Regions from separate parts of the Methylobacillus pratensis genome, predicted to be linked through region 1. Evidence: predicted binding sites of a transcription regulator. Region 1 holds the regulator's gene; each other region holds the start of a gene.
What was found. The regulator sigma-54, encoded in region 1, starts transcription at its own class of promoters, with help from an activator protein. The targets are predictions, from matches to a motif close to TGGCACNNTTCCTGCT.

Region 1 (3,273 bases):
TGGCCTGGAACAACTCGCGCGCCTTGAGACTGCGTAAATAATCCATTTCTGCGCAACCCAGCACCTGCACGCGGTTGGGATGCACAAAATTCAGGTGACCAACCAGCGCCAGGGATGGCTTGGTCACGGTTTCACTGGTCAGGGGGTTATCGCCGCCGGCTAACCCTGCTACCCATTTCAGCTTGAGCTTGCGGCGCGTATCCTTGTAAAGCTGGGTAACACTGATTTCAGCCATGTGTGCTTAATACCTTGGGAATGAATAAGCGGAAGGATTTGCTGCAAGAGCGCCAAATCCATGCATGAAAACCGGACTTGGCACTCTTTTGCAGCATTTCGCTAAAAGATTACTCGACCACCTGGTGCTTCAAACCTCCGGATGCCTGGTTGTGGTTGCTGACTTTTTCCTTATGTTTCACTACCTGGCGGTCGAGCTTGTCAGCCAGCGAGTCAATCGCGCTGTACATGCTTTCCGCCCCGCATTCCGCGTGCAGGTCGTTGCCCGGCACATGCAGGGTGGCTTCCGCCTTTTGCACCAGTTTCTCCACGCTCAGCGTGACCTTGAGGTCAATCACATGGTCAAAGTGATTGCTGAGTCGTGCCAGCTTGGACTGCACATATTCGCGCAGGGCTGGGGTAACGTCGAGGTGATGTCCGGTCAGGTGCAAATTCATAACGCTCTCCTTACTTGAAAAACGCGCAAATCAAAGCGACTTGCGCTGGTTGGCCGCGGGTATCTGTAGAGACTCGCGGTATTTCGCTATGGTTCTTCTTGCAACAACTATGCCTTGTTTGCCAAGGATGTCGGTAATCTGGTTGTCAGACAGCGGCTTCTTCGGGTTTTCCTCGCTCACCATCTGCTTGATCAACGCGCGGATCGCCGTGGCGGAGCACGCCCCTCCCGACTCCGTCGCCACATGGCTGCCGAAGAAATACTTCAACTCGTACACGCCGCGCGGTGTGAGCATGTACTTCCTCGTCGTCACGCGCGACACGGTGGATTCATGCAGGCCCAACTCGTCTGCAATCTCGCGCAGCACCAGCGGGCGCATGGCTACCTCGCCGTGTTCGAAGAAGTTGCGCTGCCTATCCACAATCGCCTGCGACACGCGCAGGATGGTGGAGAAACGCTGCTGGATGTTCTTGATCATCCATTTCGCTTCCTGCATCTGGCTCATAAGGTATTGACTGGAGCTATCGCGATTACGTTTCAGGATGCCGGCATAAAGCTGATTGATGCGCAGCTTGGGCACCACTTCGTCATTGAGGCTGGCGATCCAGATGCCCTTCACCTTTTTCACCACGATTTCGTGCTGGATGTAGTGGTCCGAGGTGATATGGCTGAACTCGCCGCCTGGGCGTGGGTTGAGTTGGGTCACCAGCTGCTGCACCGTTTTCAGGACATCGTCGTCGCAATGCAGCAGTTTGCGCAGGCGCGTGTAATCGCGGCTCGCCAGCAAAGGCAGATGTTGCTCGGCAACCTTGATCGCCAGGTCCACGGAGGGCGTATCTGCCGGCAGGGCGCGCAACTGCAATGCCAGGCACTCGGCCAGGTTACGGGCGCCGATGCCGGGCGGATCGAGGTTCTGGATATGCTTGAGCGCGGTTTCCAACTCGAGCAGGTCGATTTCGAGCTCTTCCGGCAGAAGCTCGGCCAGCTCTTCCAGCGACTGCTCGAGATAGCCGTCGTCATTGATGGCGTCCACCAGCACCATCGCCAGGGTCTGGTCGCGTTCTGACAGCGGTAGCAGCTTGATCTGGCTCAGCAGGTGCTCGCGCAAGGTGAGGTTGACCGCTTCCTGGAAACTGAAGTCGTTGTCGTCGTCATTGTTGGCGCCGCCCTCTTCCCAGCGGTTGCTGCCCTGGAAAGATTCGAAGTAATCGTCCCCGCCGCCGAATTCGTCAACGCGCGGCAACTCCTCGCTGGCTGGCGCAGGCGCCTCGCTGGCAGGAGCGGCGACCGCGGCATCCGGAGCGGGACTGTAGCTTTCGGACATCTCGGCAGCACCGTCCGGGCCGTCTATGCGCTCCAGCAAGGGGTTGGCCTGCAACAGCGACTCCAGCTCCTGGTTGAGTTCCTGCGAAGACAGCTGCAACAGCTTGATCGACTGTTGCAACTGCGGCGTCAATGCCAGGTTCTGGGAAAATTTTAGCTGTAGACTTTGTTTCATCTCTCTAATTCTGCGTTGACTACAGGCGGAAATCCTTGCCCAAGTAAACTTCTCTTACACTTTCGTTATGTATGATCTCGCTGGGCTTCCCCGATGCGAATACGCGGCCTTCATTCACGATGTAGGCGCGATCGCATATGCCCAATGTTTCACGGACATTATGATCCGTGATCAGTACCCCGATATTGCGCTCGGTCAGAAAACGCACGATCTTCTGAATGTCCAGCACGGCAATCGGGTCGATCCCGGCAAACGGCTCATCCAGTAGGATGAAACTGGGATTGGTCGCCAAACATCGGGCGATTTCCACCCGGCGTCGCTCGCCACCGGACAGGCTCACCGCCATGCTGTTGCGTATATGGGTGATATGGAGCTCCTGCAGCAGGGATTCAAGCTGTTCCTTCTGCTGCTCGGCCGTCATGTTCTGCAATTCGAGGATGGCCTGGATGTTTTCCGTCACGGTCATCTTGCGGAAGATCGACGGCTCCTGCGGCAGGTAGGCCAGGCCCATGCGCGCGCGCTGGTGTATGGGCATCCGGCTCAGATCCTTGCCATCCAGCAATATGCGTCCGCCATCTAGGGGCACCAGGCCCACCATCATGTAGAAACTGGTAGTCTTGCCCGCGCCGTTCGGCCCGAGCAACCCGACCACCTCGCCGCTGTTGAGCTGCAGGGAAATATCCTGCACCACGGTGCGCGACTTGTATTTCTTGCGTAAGCTTTCTACGATTAATTCACTCATTTATGCAATATCTATCGATGCCGTCTCTATAAAGCGCGGTTGCCTTCGGCCCGCATACAGACAAAGGCCCTCCAAATAGCCGTCAAGCTCAGGGAGTTTCTGCCGCGGGTTTCTTCTTGGGCTGGATAATGGCCCGCACTCGGCCAGTGGGTGTTGCAGGTGTCGCCGCTTGCGAGCCGCCGCTGATGACTTCCGCATACTCGGCATTGGCGTCATACATGATGTAGTCGCCATGCACGATATCCTCGCCGCGTTTGACCCATGCCTTGGTAAACAGCTGCACCTTGTCCATGCGTCCATCATACTCTATCCGCTGGGCGCTGCCTTCCATGTATTCGTTCTTGCCATCGCGCTTCTGCTTGA
Region 2 (3,273 bases), on a different contig from region 1:
GCAGGCGCCTTCGCAAGCGCCGGTACAGGATAAGCCCGTGGTGGCCGAGAAGATAGAGCCGGTCAAGCCGCCCGAGCCCAAGGACCAGCCTATTCCTGAAGTGGCGATCAGCGGAGTTTCATACTCGCACCAGGAAATTCCTGTTTATCCCGCCATGTCGAGAAGGCTGGGGGAGCAAGGCGTCGTGATGTTGCGCATCCTGATTTCCGAAGCAGGTGTGCCTGAGTCGATCCAGATCGAGACCAGCAGTGGCTCGGAGCGATTGGACAAGGCAGCGCTGGAGGCAACCAAGAAGTCCAGGTTCAACCCGTACAAGCGTAACAACAAGCCGATGAAGGTTTCCGTGATTGCCCCAGTACGGTTCTCCATCTCGGATTAAGCAAGTTCAACCAGGTTAGTCATACTTTAAAATTATAGGATTAATGCAATATGGAAAATGCATACGAATTTAGCAGCTTGGATTTCATTCTGGACGGCGGTCCGGTTTCCATTCTGGTTGCAGTCGTGCTTGTCTTCATGTCGGTAGCAAGCTGGTATCTCATGGTCATCAAGTTCTACCAGGCTTTGACCATCCGTAGCGCTAACCGCGAGTACAACAATAATTTCTGGCAGGCATCCTCGATCGAGTCGGCATTGCGCCACAAGAGCGGCGAAACCATCGTTTCCCGCGTGGCAAACCAGGCAGTGGACGCCGCCGAGCATCACCAGGCCCATGTCGCCAGCAATGTCGAAGAGGCTTGCAACAAGGACGAGTTCATTGCCCGCGCCATGCGCCGTCAGATTTCCACTGAAAGCGAGCGCTTGGATTACGGCCTGACCATGCTGGCGTCGGTAGGCAGCGTGGCACCTTTCGTCGGCTTGTTCGGTACGGTATGGGGTATTTACCACGCCTTGGCGAGCATCAGCCAAAGCGGTCAGGCGACGCTGGACAAGGTGGCCGGCCCGGTTGGCGAAGCCTTGATCATGACCGCGCTCGGCCTGGCTGTGGCGATTCCTGCGGTGCTGGCATACAACGCGCTGGTACGCCGCAACCGCCTGATCCTGGGCGAAGTGGAGGGGTTTGCCAATGACCTGCACATCCTGCTGACCACCGGCGCTCCATTGAACCCTAGCAGCAAGACCACCCCAGGCGCCGCCGCTGTCCGTAGCGGTGCCAAGCTGAAAGAGGTGACGGCATGATGGCAGGCGGCGGAATCGGCGGCGGGGAGGGCAACAGCCGTCCCATGTCCGAGATCAACACCACGCCGCTTGTGGACGTGATGTTGGTGTTGCTAGTGATCTTCATCATCACCGCCCCCTTGCTGACGCATGCGGTGAAGATCGATCTGCCGCAAGCGACGAGCCAGCCGTCCCCGGAGAAGCCGGATATCATCGATGTCGCCATCGATAGCGCAGGCACTATGTACTGGAACGACCAGACCCTTACGCTCGAAGAGCTGAACGTGAAGCTGCACGAGGTTGCCAACAAGGACCCGCAGCCGGAACTGCATATCCGCGCTGACAAGGAGACACGCTACCAAGTGCTGGCCGAGGTCATGGCCTATGCACAGAATGCGGGCGTGCAGAAGCTGGGATTCGTGAGCGATCCCACGCCGAAATAAAACCTGCAGGACTGAAACACTAAAAAGCCGGGCATTCCCGGCTTTTTTGTTTTGCTTCGGCCATATCGCTTTCCTGAGCCAGTAGGGAAGAAGGGAAGATGTTTTCGCAATCGCTGTTCAACTTTTTGCCACTATTGTAGTCTTGTAAAAGAGTTCACCTGTTGTGGGCGTGATGGATTGTCCTGCGCGCAATACTGCTCCTAGAGTGGCCTGATTTTTGCTGGTTGAAAATTAGCGCATCAAGTTCGCAAGAATTTCATGTTGACCATTCAATATGGGTTCCTGCACTCAAGCCAACGGGTGGCATTTTGTAAACTCACACGGAAAGACGCCAATGACCGCTGAAAAAGAACCCAAAAAGCCCAAAGCCTCCACGCCTGTGATTACCACCGAGAAAACCCCGATTGCCCAGGCACTGCAGAACCATTTGATCTTTTCTGCATTCAAGACCAGCGAAGCTTCGACGCCGCGCGACTGGTATGTGGCGACCGGATACACCATCCGCGACCATGTGGTCGAGCGCTGGGTCAAGACCGCTGAAGCGTACAACGCCCAGGACCCGAAACGGGTGTATTACTTCTCGCTGGAGTTCCTGCTTGGGCGCATGATGCAGAATGCTGCACTGAATCTGGGCATCGAGGGCGAGGTGCAGGAGGGCTTGAAGACATTAGGGCACAAGCTGGAGGATGTGGTCGAGCTGGAAAACGATGCTGCGCTGGGCAATGGCGGCCTGGGGCGCCTGGCCGCGTGCTTCCTCGACTCCATGGCGAGCATGGATATCCCGGGTACGGGTTATGGCATCCGCTACGAATATGGCATGTTCCGCCAATCGATCAGCCAGGGGCAGCAGGTGGAGAACCCGGACAACTGGCTGCGCTACGGCAACCTCTGGGAGTTCCAGCGGCCGGAAAGCCAGTATCCGGTGAGGTTCTATGGCAAGGTGGTGGAATTCCCGGCTGCCAAGGGTACGGAATACCATTGGGTGGATGCGGAAAGCGTGCTGGCCATTGCCTACGACATGCCGGTGCCCGGCTACGATACGGAAACCGTGAATACCCTGCGCTTGTGGTCCGCCAAGGCGGCGCGTGAATTCGACCTCGCGCACTTCAATGAGGGCAATTACGAGAAAGCCGTCGAGGAGCGCAATGCCTACGAGAACATTTCCAAGGTGCTGTACCCCAATGACACTTCCGTGCTGGGCAAGGAGCTGCGCCTGAAGCAGCAGTATTTCTTCGTCTCCGCTTCGATTCAGGACATCCTGCGCCGCTTCCTGGCCAAGCATGACGATTGGAGCGTGCTGCCGGACAAGGTGGCGATCCAGCTCAATGACACCCATCCCGCCATTGCGGTGGCCGAGCTGATGTACCAATTGGTGGACGTGCACCACCTCAACTGGAACAAGGCCTGGAAAATCAGCGAAAAGGTGTTTGCCTACACCAACCACACCCTGATGCCGGAAGCGCTAGAGACCTGGCCGGTGGAGATGTTCGGCAGGCTGCTGCCTCGGCACCTCGGCATCATCTATCGCATCAACCATGAGTTCCTGCAGATGGTGAACCACAAGTTCCCAGGCGAGACCGATCTGCTGACGCGCGTTTCCATTATTGATGAAGAGCAAGGGCGCCGCGTGCGCATGGCGCACCTGGCCGTGATCGGCAGCCATACCGTGAAC
Region 3 (3,273 bases), on a different contig from region 1:
GCAGCGGCGGATATCCAGCAATAAAAAAGCCGGGAAATCTCCCGGCTTTTCGTTATCCTTGCGCTAGCGTTTCAGGCATGAGCATTGTAGAGACCTGACCCCGAACTGGCCTGGCCGTTCGGGCCGTAGAACTGTCCTGCGGAAGGCGGCCTGCCCAAGGTGTCGAGCACCTGCTGGTTGCGATGGAACTGTTTGTTGATCAGGACGCCATTCACGCGGTTGAGCTCTTTGGCCTGGTCTATCAGGCCCTGGAACCTGCCCCAGGATTCCTGGATGGCTGCATCCTGGACTGCGATCCAGGCGGCAAGGCCGCGCTCGTCCGTACCGAAACCCAAGGCAGCCACCGCTTGGTAACGGGCCTGGGTAGTGGCGTTGATGTCCTGCAAGACGCGGGACTTTTCATTGAGCAAGCCTTCCATGGCATCCACATCCACCTTGACCAGGCAAGCCTGCTCGCGCTTCAAAAGCTCCAGCAGGTTATCGGTCAATGCAATTTCATGCTCGAAGCTGGCTGTGGACATGTCAGGATACCCTTTCTTCCTGCGCAGCCTTAACGTTGGGCTGTCAACAGGTCTTTTACTGTGTTGATAAGGCCATCTGCGACCTTTTCAGAGTCAACCCTGAACTGGCCGCTGGAAATGGCAGATTTGATCGCGCTGACTTTGTCCGCGTCATATACTTGCTCATTGGCTCCGGCGGCTTCTATGGATTGCAATTGCGCAGCCAAGGGGGACAAGGTGACACTTTCGCCAGCAACAGGCGTCTTGGTCTCGCTGGTGCGAGGAGCATGCCTGTTCTCAGTCTTGTCATTGCTAAGCGCAACCGCTTTCTGAAGTGCGTCATCAATTTTCATGGCAATTCCTTAAGCTAGTTTCATCTACGGCAAAACCGCATACCGATATATTGCTCTTATCGGCGGCATTTTTGTTAACTTTAGTAAAAAAGTTTAAAGCCTTTTGCCAAAGTCACAAAGCCCGTATCGAAAACGCCTTGAGTATGCTATGCAAACTGCGCTAGAAAATGACCTCAATCAAGCCGCCCTGGCGCGCCAGTCCGCTGACTACCTGGCCGTTGCCCACCTTCACCTTCACACGCTGGCCTTCGCCCGCGTTGCTCAGCGCCGTGCCTTCCGCCGACACCCTGAAGCCTTCGCCTATGGTGTTGAGCACTACTTTCTGCCCCTGCTGCACGACCGGCAATATGCGCAGCATCTCCTGCCGCAGCACCGTGCCTGCGCTCAGCGGCACGTATACCGCCCGCCCGACTGCCTGGCTCGCATCCGTGAACACGCCGGGCGGCAGCTTGGCGAGATCCCCCTGGCTCTTGGCCAGGTCCTGCTCGGTAATAATATGCCCTTGCGCGAGCGGGCCTGCGGCAATCAGGTATTCCGCCATGACCTGCACATTGGCCTGTACATAGATGGTCCAGACTTGCGGCGCATTGCAGCGCACGCCCACGCTGGTCCGTCCCCAGATCTTGCTGCCGGGGGGCAATGACATCTGCAGGTTGTCGCAACTTGCCAGCTTGAGGCGCGAGTCCACGGCGACTGCCGATACCGACACCTTGCCGGGCAAACCCGCGCTCTGGCTCAACAAGAACTGCTCCACCTGGACCCGCAGCTGCGTCAAATCCTGGTGATTGGCCGCTGCATGCACCGGCATCCCGCACAGGCAAGCAATCAGCAAGGCAGCGATACGCCCAGTGATATATACTCGCTTCATTGCACCCCTCCTCGGCTCCGGGTTGGCACTATTCATTCAGGATAGTGGTTGGAATTCAGATCAAGGTGCATTTTACTGAGGCATGCAAGTACATAAGCAGGAAACAAGAGGGGAATTTCCCCGTTGTTCATGCAATGGAATTTGCACGACAGGTTCTAGACTCGCAATCATCTGAAATAACGGCAGTCGCACGCATTTCTTGACCGCCGCCGTTAGCAAGGGAGGTTGTACGATGAACAAGCTGGATGCCGCACTCAATTTCCATGAAACCGCGCTACGCGTGCGCGGGCAACGCCAGGAACTGCTGGCGGCCAATATCGCCAATGCCGACACCCCGGGCTACAAGGCGCGCGACATCAATTTTGCTGACACTTTCAAGCAGGCCCTTGCCGGCGCCTCCGGCGGACTGAAAGCCGACACCACCAATCCCGGCCATATTCCCGCCACCGCCAGCCATCAGAACGGCGTGCTGTACCGCTCCATTATCCAGGGCAGCGTCGACGGCAATACGGTCGACATGGACGTGGAACGCAACCAGTTCGCCGACAACGCATTACGCTACGAAGCCAGCGCCACCATGATCAGCGGACAGATCAAGAAGCTGCTGTCCGCGATACAAGGCCAGTAATGGCGGCTGCCTAAATCTTGAAGGAGACGTGAATGTCACTTTTTAATGTATTCAATATTTCCGGGTCGGCCATGAGTGCGCAGGGCCAGCGCCTGAACGTCGTGGCAAGCAACCTGGCCAACGCCGATAGCGTGACCAGCTCCAACGGCCAGCCCTACCGCGCCAAGCATATTGTGTTTTCCGCCGTGCCGGTGAACCCCAACGGCGATGCGCAAGGCGTCAAGGTGCAGCAGGTCGTGGAAGACCAGGCGCCGCCGCAGCTCAAGTACGATCCCAAGCACCCCCTGGCTGACGCCAACGGCTATGTCGCCATGCCCAACGTCAACGTCACCGAAGAGATGGTCAACATGATCTCGGCATCCAGGTCGTACCAGAACAATGTTGAAACCATGAACGCGGCCAAATCCATGCTGCTCAAGACCCTGACCATCGGCCAATAAACCTCAAGAACCCTGAAAGCGAGTAACGATCATGGCAAGCACCTCAGGTATTTCCGACTCACTGCTCACCAGCATGAACGGCACTAGCTCCACCAGCAGTGCCAGCAGCATTTCCGAAACCCAGGACCGGTTCATGAAGCTGCTGATCGCGCAGATGAAGAACCAGGACCCGCTCAACCCGATGGACAACGCCGAGGTGACGAGCCAGATGGCGCAACTGTCCACCGTAACCGGGATCGAGAAGATGAACGCCACGCTGTCCACCTTCATCAGCAGCATGCAGGCGACACAGGCCCTGCAGGCTTCCAGCCTGATCGGCAACACTGTACTGGTGGAAGGCAACAGCACCTATCTCGCCCCTACCGAAACCGAGGGCGAGTCCGCTGCCTATTTCGGCGTCGAGCTGCCCGTCGGTGCGGACAAGCTCACCGTCAATATCAAGGACAGCTCGGGCGCGGTGGTGAAAACCATCACCGTGACCAAC

Region 2: a site for sigma-54 is predicted at 1,808-1,823, ahead of ACW4YW_RS03160 (glycogen/starch/alpha-glucan phosphorylase). Genes of this name have one in related genera too.
Region 3: a site for sigma-54 is predicted at 1,745-1,760, ahead of flgB (flagellar basal body rod protein FlgB). Genes of this name have one in related genera too.

Annotation. Positions count from the first base shown of each region.
Region 1 is NZ_JBSUSR010000003.1:110,969-114,241, reverse strand. Features, by position in the region: gene hprK (HPr(Ser) kinase/phosphatase) at 1-235, opposite strand, end outside; gene hpf (ribosome hibernation-promoting factor, HPF/YfiA family) at 345-671, opposite strand; gene ACW4YW_RS07920 (RNA polymerase factor sigma-54) at 702-2,168, opposite strand; gene lptB (LPS export ABC transporter ATP-binding protein) at 2,188-2,910, opposite strand; gene lptA (lipopolysaccharide transport periplasmic protein LptA) at 2,999-3,273, opposite strand, start outside.
Region 2 is NZ_JBSUSR010000001.1:700,721-703,993, reverse strand. Features, by position in the region: gene ACW4YW_RS03175 (energy transducer TonB) at 1-379, shown strand, start outside; gene ACW4YW_RS03170 (MotA/TolQ/ExbB proton channel family protein) at 430-1,179, shown strand; gene ACW4YW_RS03165 (ExbD/TolR family protein) at 1,176-1,601, shown strand; gene ACW4YW_RS03160 (glycogen/starch/alpha-glucan phosphorylase) at 1,936-3,273, shown strand, end outside.
Region 3 is NZ_JBSUSR010000004.1:123,563-126,835, forward strand. Features, by position in the region: gene motD (flagellar motor protein MotD) at 1-24, shown strand, start outside; gene ACW4YW_RS10075 (flagella synthesis protein FlgN) at 72-521, opposite strand; gene flgM (flagellar biosynthesis anti-sigma factor FlgM) at 551-853, opposite strand; gene flgA (flagellar basal body P-ring formation chaperone FlgA) at 1,014-1,721, opposite strand; gene flgB (flagellar basal body rod protein FlgB) at 1,954-2,349, shown strand; gene flgC (flagellar basal body rod protein FlgC) at 2,382-2,789, shown strand; gene ACW4YW_RS10100 (flagellar hook assembly protein FlgD) at 2,821-3,273, shown strand, end outside.